Paludibaculum fermentans: one gene and its partner. The protein of the gene in region 2 interacts with the protein of the main gene of each other region in a pairwise test. Links are inferred from orthologs where the notes say so. Each region holds a gene or a part of one and is shown on either strand. Other genes may lie near its edges.

What was found. Proteins that work in one complex are often made in the same cells at the same time.
Region 1: the proteins of IRI77_RS26715 (region 2) and IRI77_RS09395 interact in binary tests that used the Escherichia coli proteins (3 or more experiments, as listed by UniProt). The link is inferred for Paludibaculum fermentans from one-to-one orthologs.

Annotation. Positions count from the first base shown.
Region 1 is NZ_CP063849.1:2,373,179-2,379,165, forward strand. What follows is about bases 956-3,955. They hold IRI77_RS09395 (Gfo/Idh/MocA family protein), read right to left. Parts: upstream 2,963-3,955; coding sequence 1,949-2,962; downstream 956-1,948. Other genes in these bases: IRI77_RS09390 (M20 family metallopeptidase), read right to left, coding at 956-1,949; IRI77_RS09400 (hypothetical protein), read right to left, coding at 2,959-3,955. In the rest of the region: IRI77_RS09385 (aminotransferase class V-fold PLP-dependent enzyme), read right to left, coding at 1-811; more of IRI77_RS09390, read right to left, coding at 813-955; more of IRI77_RS09400, read right to left, coding at 3,956-5,493; IRI77_RS09405 (TonB-dependent receptor), read right to left, coding at 5,497-5,987. UniProt on the Escherichia coli protein: Hydratase involved in the degradation of sialic acids. Catalyzes the reversible conversion of the dehydrated form of N-acetylneuraminate (Neu5Ac), 2,7-anhydro-N-acetylneuraminate (2,7-AN), to Neu5Ac.
Region 2 is NZ_CP063849.1:6,756,559-6,762,268, reverse strand. The notes cover bases 959-3,681. They hold IRI77_RS26715 (ABC transporter ATP-binding protein), read right to left. Parts: upstream 2,798-3,681; coding sequence 2,120-2,797; downstream 959-2,119. Other genes in these bases: IRI77_RS26705 (phosphoadenylyl-sulfate reductase), read right to left, coding at 3,625-3,681; IRI77_RS26710 (sulfite exporter TauE/SafE family protein), read right to left, coding at 2,862-3,623; IRI77_RS26720 (ABC transporter permease), read right to left, coding at 959-2,112. In the rest of the region: more of IRI77_RS26720, read right to left, coding at 1-958; more of IRI77_RS26705, read right to left, coding at 3,682-4,296; IRI77_RS26700 (sulfate adenylyltransferase subunit 1), read right to left, coding at 4,299-5,699; sulfate adenylyltransferase subunit CysD, read right to left, coding at 5,700-5,710. UniProt on the Escherichia coli protein: Part of the ABC transporter complex MetNIQ involved in methionine import. Responsible for energy coupling to the transport system. It has also been shown to be involved in formyl-L-methionine transport.

The DNA of each region.
Region 1 (5,987 bases), 4.4 Mb from region 2 along the record:
ACGCGGTGATGGCGTAAAGCGCTGCGAAGTTGGGCATGCCGGCAACGAGGCAAGCCGCGCCAGACTTCAGATCGTACGTCCCTGTCCGCACCGCAGCCATGGCATTGTCCACTGAATACCAGCCGACACCCGCCAGGGCGAACCGCTCACGAAGCAGGGGGGACATGTAAGTCACGGCCGCGCCGTGCAAGCCCAGCAGCCATTTGAAGGTGCTGGCCATCAGGAAATCGACGCCGGCCAGCGGAACAGGGCAGCGCCCCAGCGCCTGTGTCGCGTCGACGCACAACACTCCGCCCACCGCGTGGACAGCGTCTCCCAACGCTTCTGTATGGGGAAACCACGCGCCGGTCTTATAGCTCACCTGGCTGACGGTCACCAGCCGGGTCCGCCTGTCAATGGCGGCGGTAAAGTCCTCAAGCTGCAACGCGCCGCCGTGTGAGGCCACCACTTGTACATCGACGCCGCGCTCCCGCAGCGCGAGCCACGGCAAAAGGTTGGAGGGGAACTCGAGGTCCGTCGTCACCACGCGGTCGCCCGCCTGCCACGGCAGTGACGCAGCCAGGATATTCAATGCATCCGAAGCGGTGGGGAGGAAGACGGTGTCCGTCACCGGAGCGCCCAACAGATCCGCCGCCAATGCCCGCGCCTCCGTCTCAATTCCGAAATGCCTGAGCCGGCCAGGGGTCCCTCTTCCCTTCTCCCGCAGATACTCTGCGACGGCTTCCGTCACGCCGGGTGCCGGCAAGCCCTCCGCCGCGGTATCGAGATACCCGCCTATCACGGCACGTGGAAACAGTTCACGGCAGCTCATATCAGAATCCGCGGATGATTTCCTTGTAGACTTTCACGGCCTGTACCACCTGATCCATGGCAACATACTCGGCCGCCGTGTGTGCCTGATCGATGGAGCCAGGACCCATGACAATACTCGGGATGCCCGCGCGCGTGAACTTGCTCGCGTCACTCCCAAAAGGCACACCGGCAGGCTCGGCAGGCAGGCCCAGCCGCTCCAGCGCCTGTTGGGCGGTCCGCACGATATGGCTGTCCGGCGAAGTCTCCATGGGCCAATCCTCCAGCAGAGTCGTGTGCGTGATCTGCATGTCAGGGAACTGCGTGCGCAGGGTCTCCGACAGTTTTTCATACTGGCGCTGGATCGCCGGCGGCTCTTCGCCGGGCACCAGGCGGCGGTCGATCTCGACCTGGCACTGCTCCGGAACGATATTGACCTGCGCTCCGCCGCGGATGAGGCCCACGTTGAGGGTCGGCTCACCAACCAGGGGATGCTTCACCATCCGCAGAGACGCGTCCCCTTCTTCCATCACCACGATCAGGCGAGCCATGCGAGAGATGGCGTTGATACCCAGGTGCGGTGTGGAGCTATGCGCGGCGCGGCCGCCGATCGCTACCCGCCAACGCAGGCAACCCTTGCTCGCCACCACCAGGCGCAATTCCGTCGGCTCCGCGACGATGGCCGCTTCCGCCGTGAAGTGCTCGCACAGGTAAGCTGCGCCCCGGTATGTTGCCTCCTCGTCCATCGTTGCCGCCAGGACGACATCAACGGAAGGAACATAACCTTCCGCGTGCAGTTCCACCAGCGCGTGCATCATGGCCGCCAGGCCACCCTTGGTGTCGCATGCGCCGCGGCCATAGACGAGGCCCTGCAGAATGGATGGCTCAAAGGGAGGCGACACCATGTTCTCCACCCCGGCCGTGTCGACATGCGCCTCCAGCATCAGCCGGCGCGAACGATCGCGGCCTGGAAGCGTTGCCAGCAGATTCGGACGCTCAGGGAAGACCTCCACCAGTTCCGCCTGAATGCCGGCGGCGGCGAAGAAATCATGAATCCAGGCCTGAATGCGGCCCTCGGGTTGGCCCGAGGCGTATGCCGGATTCACGCTGTTGATGCGGATCAACTCCTGGAGAGTAGTAATGACGGATTGTGGTCTCATTACCGGACGGGGCTCCAGCTCTGCAGTTCAACATCACGGCCCGATCGTGCGGATTCCACCAGCGCCAGGGCCGTGCGCATGGTGTTCGTCGCTTCCTGCAGCGTGATGGCCGAGATCGCCTGCCCGCTTGCGAGGCAGCGGTAGAAGTACAGCAGTTCGTTCAGCAGCGCACCATGCGCGGCGCCATACATCCGGGTCTCATAGCCCGCATCGGGCGCTGAGTACCCCTGCTCCGACCAGACGCTCAGTCCGGCAGGCTGCATCGACAACGACATGCTGCCCAACTCGCCTGTGATCTGGAGTCCATCGTCCAGACCTACACCCGCGGCGTCCGGCAAGAGCCAGTTGGTCTCCACCCGGCCAATCGCACCGCTGGCGAACTCAAGGATGCCCATCACCCAGTCGGGATTCAGGGTGGAATGAATCTTGCGTTCGAAGCCACGCACGCGCACCACAGGCGACCGGTCGAGGCTCAGCAGAATGTCGATGTCGTGGACACAATTGCAGAGCGCGGGATGCGTACGCTCGTACATATGGAAGCCACCCCGCATGCGGCCGCGTTTGGCGCTCATGGCGACAATCCGGCCGATCCGCCCGGCCGCGGTTTCCTCCCGCAGCACGGCGTAACGGGGGTCGAAGCGCAGCAGGTGGCCGACCATCAGCGCACGGCCCGACGATTGCGCCGCCTCGGTCATGGCCGCGCAGTCTTCCAACGAAGTGGCGAACGGCTTTTCGACCAGCACGTCTTTACCCGCCTGCAAGGCGGCAATGACAGGCCCTCGGTGGCAATGCTCCGGAGTCGCGACATGGACCACGTCCACGCCGGCCGCCAGCAACTCCTCAAGGCTCCGCGCCACCATCGGAATCTGGTACTTCGCTGCCAGCGACGACGCGCGCGCAACGTCCAGGTCGAACACCGCAGCCACGGCCACACCTGGCACCGCCTGCAGGGCGGAGAGATGGCTCTCCCCGAAAAGGCCGCAGCCCACCAGCCCCGTTCGAAATTCCTTCATGCCTTCTCCTTCGTGGAACCGATCGGAGCGCCTCCACGCAATTCAGCCATCACCTGCTCGCAGTTCAGCACCTTCTCCAGCAGGTCGATCGGCGTGTAGTAGTAGTGATTCGAGGCTTCGTAGCCGATCAATGACTCCTCGCGCACCACCGCGTACTGCTGTAGCGCCAGCACCCGCTCGCGCTCGGCGATGGCGATCAACCGCGCCCGGATCTGCTTCTCGCGCTCCGCCGCCGCACCCGGCGCCTCGTCGCGCAGAAGGTAGAACTCCAACTGATTCGCCGTACTCTCAAAGTGCGTGTGGCAGGTGCGCGCAATTGCGAGCTCCAGGGCCGCCTCTTTGCCGGCCAGCCGGATCTTCTCCAAAATCGCCACACCATCGCCCCAGTGCTTCGCCAACTTTGCCATCAGGTCCCGCACTGTCTCAGCAGGATAGGCGCCCTTCCACGACTTGTAGGCGTCATAGGGAAACAGGATCATGCCCGGCGCCAGCCCTGTCGGCTGCAGGCGCAGCGGGTTGGCCGGCCCATGCTGCACGGGCAGTACATAGATCGCTACCCCATACGGAAACGACTGGAACGCCTCACTGAATACCGTCCACGCGCTGACCGCTTCCTTGGCCCCCTCCACGCCGTACAACCGCGTCGCCTCGTGCATCAGGATCTGGTCGCGCGACGGCCTCGGCTCAAACGCGTACGCCGACGACGCGCGGAGATTCGACGACGGGTATCCGCCGCAGGTCCACGACGCCATCACGCCGGTGATGCCTTCCTGGGCCAGGTTCTCGCAGTGGTCCAGCACCAGCGGCAGCACCGGAATGTACGGGACCGCCGAAATCTCCCATGTGTTGTTGAACTGCGTTTTGGCGATCGCACCCAGCCCGCGTTCCTTGGCGAGCTTCCAGTTCCGGCTCGCCCGCGGGCCCGGCCCCACCACCGACATCGAGTACTCGCCGACCTCTGTCTTCACGCCGCCGCGGAACACCGGTTGCGACCACTCGCTGATGCTGATGACACTGGTGTCCTTCGGCAGTTTTGGGATCAGGCTCTTCGCCATGGGCGTGCCCCAACCCCAGTCATAGGACATGATCTCGGCGGTCCTGCTGTGCTCGCGCACCCCGTCACGCAGGGTCTGGATGAACTCGGCGATCGTGTCGGCGCCAGTCCTCTGCGAACAACGCGGGCAGCCCGTCGCCTTCGGATCGCGGTCGCCCCATGCGCCGCCATGCGAGAAGCAGTTCGTGTGATTCTCCGACATCGTGATCGTCAGGATTCCACCGAGTCCCGGAGCCTTCTGGAACACGTGGCCGATGCTCTCGCGCAGCCAGTCGCGCACCTCCTGGGTTGAGGTGCACATCGCAAAGACATTCTTGTCCTGCGTACCCTTCAGGCCCGGATGCTTCGCGAAGAACTCAGCGGGCATCGCGCGTGGCTCGTTCAGGTAAAGGTAGATGTTCAGGCCGTAGCGCCCGGCCCGCTCCACCAGAGCGTTCAGATTCCGGATCCGCGTCTCCCAGCCCTTGCCGAACTCGGGAAAGCGGTGGGCCGGAGCCAGCGTGTTCAAGACACCCTGGATCCAGACGCCATCGGCGCCGCCGTCCGCCGCACGGTCCAGGTACCCATCCGGCAGGCCCGCCGCATCGCCTTCCATCAGCGGATCACCGTAAAGCGCAAAATACGAATACAGGAACCGTGGCGCCCAGATCTCCTTCGTCGAGGTCTTGCCCGCCGGCCACTGCTGCTGGCTTCGCAATGCGTACAATCCACGGATGGCGGCGCGTTCCGTCACCGCTGTGATACGCGCTCCCTCAGCGGTGGGCTCCACGGTGAAGCTGCCGGCGCTGCCGGCTTCGGTCAGCACAACCTCAATGCGCTTCCCACGCCCGCCCGCCTGGCCGAAACGCCGCGCCGCCGCAGCCAGCGCGGATCGCCCCTGCGGCACTTGCACCTGCCAGCCGGGCCCCGCCTCCAGCGCCGACAACTGTTCGACGAAGGCGAAGCGCGGCTGCCCCAGGCTCTTCACCCCGCCGGGCAGTGCCCGGCTGAGACTCGAGTGGATCGCCGCGGCCTTCGTCCGCTCCTGCGCACTCGGGGCCGTGTACCTCAGTTCCTCGCATGCCGGCTTGGCCAGGCCCAGCTTATGCTCGAGAAAATCGTCTTCCTTCAACGTGAACTCAAAGCGTTCCGCATCCCAGCCCAGCAACTGGATGATCTGCGCCTCCGGCAACACATGCCAGTTCTGCTTGATCACCGTGATGTAGATCCGCCGCTGCGTATCCGCACTGACCGGCCGCTTCGCCGGCAAACCCATCTCCGAACCGAGCTGGGCCAGATCCGATGGCTGCGCTTTCACCACCTGCGCCATCCGGTCCAGGTTCACCAGGTCCCAGTTCCGCCAGACGAACTGATACAGGCGATTTGGGAAATGCGGTTCCGGCACCGCGCGGACCGGAGGCAACGCCGCGTGAGCGTTGCCTCCCCAGGGCCACAACAGTGCCGGTGGAACTGCTTTGAGGAATGTCCGCCGTTCCATGCTCTAGAACTCCGCTCGCAGACCAAACTGGAAGCGCCGCGGATTATTCTTGCCGAAGATCTTGCCGTAGTTCGGACTCACCAGCGACGTGTTCGGCGTATTCCAGTTCTGGATGTTGAACACGCTATACGACTCGGCCCGGAAGTCGAGCCGCACCCGCTCCAGGTGGAACGACCGCGCCAGCGACACATCGTAGGACTGGGTCGGCGGGGCCGTCAGAACGTTCCTGCCCGCATTGCCGAACTGGTTCGCGGGAGGAGCCACGAAGCAGTTCGTATCAAAGTAGCGATCCATGGTCCCGTCGCTCAACCGGCCGTCGCAAATCCGATTCGGACGAGCCTTGGTGAAGGTCGCCGCCACGTTGGGCCACGACGTCGGCATCGATAGGGAGAGCGGCAACCCGGAGCGATGCTGGATGATCGTCGACAGCTGCCAGTCGCCCAGGACCGCCGCGCCCACACCGCCCTGGGCAAAGGATTTGCCCTTGCCGAACG
Region 2 (5,710 bases):
CTCGCCGTTGGTGAGGACGAAGAAGCGCGTGCGCTCGCCAAAGCGGCGCAGCAGCTCCTGCCGGACGGCCTGCTGGGTATAGCCGCGCTTGAGGTAGACGCGAAAAACGTTAATGGTGTCGTCTTTCCAGTACTTTACGAAGACCCGGCGATCCATCAGGATGGTGCCCTGCTGGTCGCTGTAGTCGACCACGACGCCCAAGACGGGCATGTCCAGTTGGCCGGAGGGCGTCATGATGTGGAGCGTATCGCCCTGGTGAACATTCCGCAGGAGGGCGAAGTTGTCACTGATGACCACGCCCTGGCCGCGCTCAACGCTCTGGTACATGGTCTTGGGATCACCTTCGAGTACCTGCATTTTCACACGCTTGGCGAGCCGGTGAACCTCGGCCGCCACCAGCATGACGGGCGTACCTTCATGGACGATGCGCGCCGTCCGCACGGCCTGGATCTCGTCGATGCCCTCGACGGCGCGGATCTCCTCACCCAGGGCGGACGGGAAGCGGAAGCTGCGCTGGGTGATGCCCTGCGAACTACTGACAAAGAGGTCAGGGTTCAAGGCGGCATCCGCCCAATTCAAGATGGTTTCGTAGCTGGCCTTCGAGACGCCGCCCAACCCGATCACCAGGGCGACCGAGAGGGAAAGAGCGGCCACTGTCCCCGACGTCCGGCGCGGAGACTGCAGGATGCTGTCGGCGGCGAGGGCGCCTTCCACGGGCCGTAGGAACTTCATCACGGGCCGCAGCAGCGAAGCGAGCCAACTGCAGAGAGCCGGGGTGAGCAGCAGCGCCGCCAGGACGCTGAGCAGATAGCCCGAGTAGAGGAACAAAGGCTGCTGGCTGAAGAAGATAGAGACGACGGCCAGGGCCAGGCAGGAGAGGGCCGACCAGAGCCGCATGCGGTTCTCCCCCTCGGTGATCACCTGGACACGCCCCTTCTGGAGGGCCTTCACGGGATCGACGGCCGCGGCGTTGCGGGCCGGGATCCAGCCGGCAATCAAGCTGGTGGCAACGCCCAGGAACAGGGCGGTGGCGAGCAGGCGCGGATCGGCGGAAATCTCCTCGGCACGCTGTGCGACTCCATAGACTTCGCCCATGAAATCACTGATATAGCGAGCCATGCCGCGGGCGATGAGCAACCCGAAGCCGAGGCCCACCAGCGAGCCCAGCAGCCCGGCGATGCCGCTTTCCAGCAGGAACAGGCGCTTCACCTGACCTTGGGTGGCGCCGAGGGCGCGCAGGATCCCGATCTCGCTGCGCCGCTGGGTGACAGCGATCGAGAACGTGTTGTAGATCAGGAACAGGCCGATGAACAGGGCGAACAGGCTGCTGATGTTGGCGCTGACCGAGTAGATTTTGGCCATCGCCTCGAACTGCTGGCCGCGCGAATTGGGAGGGTCCACTTGGAGTCCCGGTCCGAGCGCCGCTTGGAGCGTCTTGCGGACCTGGCCCACTTGCTGCCCCTCGGCGACGGAGAGATCGATGCGGTCGAACGTGCGGCCGCGGCCGAAGACCATCTGGGCGGCATAAATATCCATAATGGCCAGATTGCCGCCATAGGCCGCAGCGAGCCCATCGCCCTGCATGACGCCGCGGATGGTGAACTGCTTGGGTCCCTCCATGGTGCGCATGGTGAGGTGGTCGTTCAGCTTTAAGCCGTTGCGCTGGCAGAACTTCTCGCTGACGATGACCGAGTCCGGCTGGGCCAGAAAGACGAGCGGGTCGTCAATGATGGCCTCGTCGGCTTTCTCCAGTTCGTAGTCGCGCAGGTTGCGGTCGCCGGTCATGTCGACGCCGAGCACCAGGAGGTTGCCTTCCCCTTTGAGTCCGGTTTGCACCGTGGCTTCGATCACGGGCGCGGCGACACCGACGCCGGGGTGGGCCTGGACGCGTTCCAGCACTTCTTCCGGGAAGCCGGTTTCCCCTGCGGTCACCTGGAGTTGGGTGGTGCCGGCGATCTTGTCGACGGTGCGGTTGAAGGCAAACAGGACGCTCTGGTTCGCGGTGTGCATGCCGACGAAGACGGCGACGCCCAGAACGATGCCGGCCGTGGTGAGGGCGCAGCGCAGCAGGTGCTTGCGGACATACGGCCAGGTGATCAAGCGCAGCAGCATGAGTGGGTTACCGCCGGGAGACGTCGTCGACGACCAGGCCATCGCGAAGGGTGACGGTGCGCGGGCAGCTCTCGGCCACGGCACGGTCGTGGGTCACCATGAGGACCGTGGCGCCCAGGCGTTCGTGCAAGTCGCGGACGAGGGCCAGGATCTCACCGCCGGTATGCGTATCGAGGTTGCCCGTGGGTTCGTCGGCGAGCAGGATGGGCGGGTAGACAGAGAGGGCGCGGGCGATGGCCACACGTTGCCGTTCGCCGCCGGAAAGTTCGTCGGGCAGGTGATCCTTGCGTTGGGTGAGGCCGACCAGGTCGAGCAGTTCCGACGCCCGCTCCTTGATCTGCTTGCGATTCCAGCCGCGCAGGTGCAGCGGCAGTGAGACGTTCTCCAGGCAGCTCAAGGACGGTAACAGGTTGAAAAACTGGAAGATGAACCCGATCTTGTCGCGCCGGACGCGGGTGAGCTCGTCGTCGGCCACACCGGCCAGGACTTGGCCGTCCAGGGCGATCTGCCCGGAGCTGGGCTGGTCGAGGGTGCCGATCAGGTTCAGCAGGGTGGACTTGCCGGAGCCGGACGGTCCGACCAGCGAGACCATTTCTCCCTTACGGATGTGGAGATTGACGCCGGCCAAAGCACGGACCTTGCGCTTGCCGTCGAACTCCTTGGTGACATTGGTGAGAAGGATCACGCGGACGATTCCTAATGAGTAGGATGCCACGCGCGGGGCGGACGCGTTGGAAATACAGGCCGGACTAGCGGGCGAGGGCCGTGATGCCCTTCCACAGCAGTTGTTGTCCCAGGATGATCATGATGGCGGAGAGGGCGAGGCGCAGCGCGCGAGCCGGGATTCTGGTGCCGAGCCAGGCTCCGCAAAGAGCTCCGAAGACGCCGCCGGAGGAGAGGACCAGCAGGAGGTGTTGATTGACGTTGCCGGAGATGAACTGGATGCCACCGCCCAGGGCGGCGATGGAGAGGCCAAAGACCAGATCCGTGCCCACGATGCGAGCCGGCGTCAGGCGCGTAAACTGCAGTAGAGAAAGGCTGGTCAGGGCGCCGGCGCCGGCCGAGGAGAAGCCGACTTCCAAGCCGATGGGGAAGGCGGCCCAGGGCAGCGCACCGGGCTTGTCGACCCGGTCTTCGATCTCCGTCTTGCGAAATGCCTTGTAGAGGCTGAGCAGCGCCATCACGGCGATGATGAAGCCGATGACGGTGAGCACCACGGGCTGCAGGCTGGCGTGCTTGCTCATGCGCTGCAGCAGGATGGAGCCGATGAAGACGCCCGGCAAACCGCCGTACAGCAGCCGGCGCAGGTTGGGCCAGTCGACGTGGCCGCGCGACCAGTAGACCAGCGCCGCAGCCGACTTGGTAATCGTTACAAACAGAAGAGATGTGCCAACGGCTTCGGTCGTGGGCACACCCAGGACGAGCATGAGCAACGGAGCAGCCAAAGGCCCGCCGCCCATACCGGTAAGGCCCACTACCAGCGCGATACCGAAGCCCAGCAGCGCTTCCATCTCATGCTTCCTTGACGGTTACGGTGTGCAGACCACATTCCAACTTGCGGCCACCCCAGCGGCCGGCTCGGGCGTGTTCCCCGGGCTCGGGTTTGGCGGTGCAGGGCTCGCAGCCGATGCTGGTGTAGCCCTGATCATACAAGGAAAGTACTGGAATGTCGTTAGCCGCAAGGTAGGCAAAGACTTCGGCGTTGGTCCAGTCGTAGATGGGGCTTACTTTTTTGAGGGTCAGTCCCGTGGGGAAGCGATGCTGCTCTTCCGGCTGGAGGTTGGCCCGGGTGGGGCTCTGTTCGCGGCGCAGGCCCGTAAACCACACATCCACATCGGTTAAGCCGGCGATGAGCGGCTCCACTTTGCGCAGGTGGCAGCAGCGGGCCGGGTCGGTCTGGTTGAGAATGCCGAACTGCGATTCCTGGCCGGCGACGCTCTGTTTAGCCTCGAGGTTGACGAGGTTCAAGCCCCATTCCCCGGCCAGCCTGTCGCGATATTCGATCACTTCGGCGAAGTGGTAGCCGGTCTCCAGGAACATCACCGGCACGTTTGGGCTCTGCTGCCGCAGCAGGTGAAGTACGGCGACATCTTCCGCCTGAAAGCTGCAGGTGAAGCCGGGCCGGCCGCCCTGGCTGAGCGCATGTTCAATGACTGCCGTAGCTTGCGTCAACGGATCGCGCATGATCAGATGCCCTCTCCCAGTTCGAAATCCTCGTGGTCGAAGCTGAAGCCAAAGCGCTTCATGTGGGCCAGCAGGGCGCGGAGCTTGCGGCGCTCGGCCGGCGTGAAGGGTGCGTCGGAGAAGCTCTCCAGGGTTTCTTCCTCTTCGCGCACCTCGCCCTCGATCAGCCCGGAGGCGAGCGTGAGATTCGAGATGGTGTCGATGAGGATGAAGCCGCCGGTGGAGCGGTTTTCGCGGTAGGTGTCGTAAGGCAGCAGTTCCGCAGTTTCCACTTCCACCGGACCGATGCCGTTCAAAGCCAGCGCTTCCCCGTTCAGGCGGGCAGGCACCACGCGAGTGCCGTGCTGGAGCAAATAAGTCTTTTGTTTGTCGAGCGGCACCTCGCTCATCCAGACCAGGGTGGTGCGGAGGCGGCGGGCCACCTTGGGTGCCGTGGCAGGCGAGGCAAGCAGGTCGCCGCGGGCGATGTCGAGCTCGTCTTCCAGTTCCAGGGTGATCGACATAGGGGCAAATGCCTCAGTCAGATCGCCGTCGAAAGTGACGATGCGCTTGACCCGGCTGCTCTTGCCGCTGGGCAGGGCGACGATGGGGTCACCGACGCGGATCCAACCGCTGGCCAACTGGCCGGCATAGCCGCGGAAATCGAGGTGGGGCCGGATGACCATCTGTACGCTCATGCGGAAGGGCAGAGCGGCCGCCACATGGGGCGGATCGACCGTTTCGAGAAGCTCGAGCAGGCTGGGCCCCTTGTACCAGGAGGTGCGTTCGCTGCGAGTGACGACGTTGTCGCCATCGAGAGCGCTGAGCGGGATGAAGTCGGCGATCACGCCGTCCATGCCGGACAGCAGGTGGGTGGCGTGGGCGCGGATATCGTCGAAGACCTCATGGCTGAAGTCGACGAGGTCCATCTTGTTGACGGCAAAGACCAGATGGCGGACTCCGAGGAGCCAGGCGATGCGCGAATGGCGGCGCGACTGCTCCAGGACGCCTTTGCGGGCGTCGAGCAGGATGATGGCCAGGTCGCAGGTGGAGGCGCCGGTGGCCATGTTGCGCGTGTACTGCTCGTGGCCGGGCGTGTCGGCGACGATGAACTGGCGCTTGGGGGTAGAGAAGTAGCGGTAGGCGACGTCGATGGTGATGCCCTGCTCGCGCTCGGCGCGCAGGCCGTCGGTGAGCAGGGAGAGGTCCAGCCCGTGGCTGGCGCGGTTCACCTTGCTCTTGCTGATCTCTTCGAGGTTGTCTTCCCAAACCGTCTTCGTATCAAAGAGAAGGCGGCCGATGAGGGTGCTTTTGCCGTCATCCACGCTGCCGGCTGTGGAGATGCGCAGCAGCGGCTTTTCGTCGCGATTGCTGACCGTGAAGTGGGTGAGCGCAATGGTCCTGTTGTCGGTGAGCGCGGCCATTTAGAAGTAGC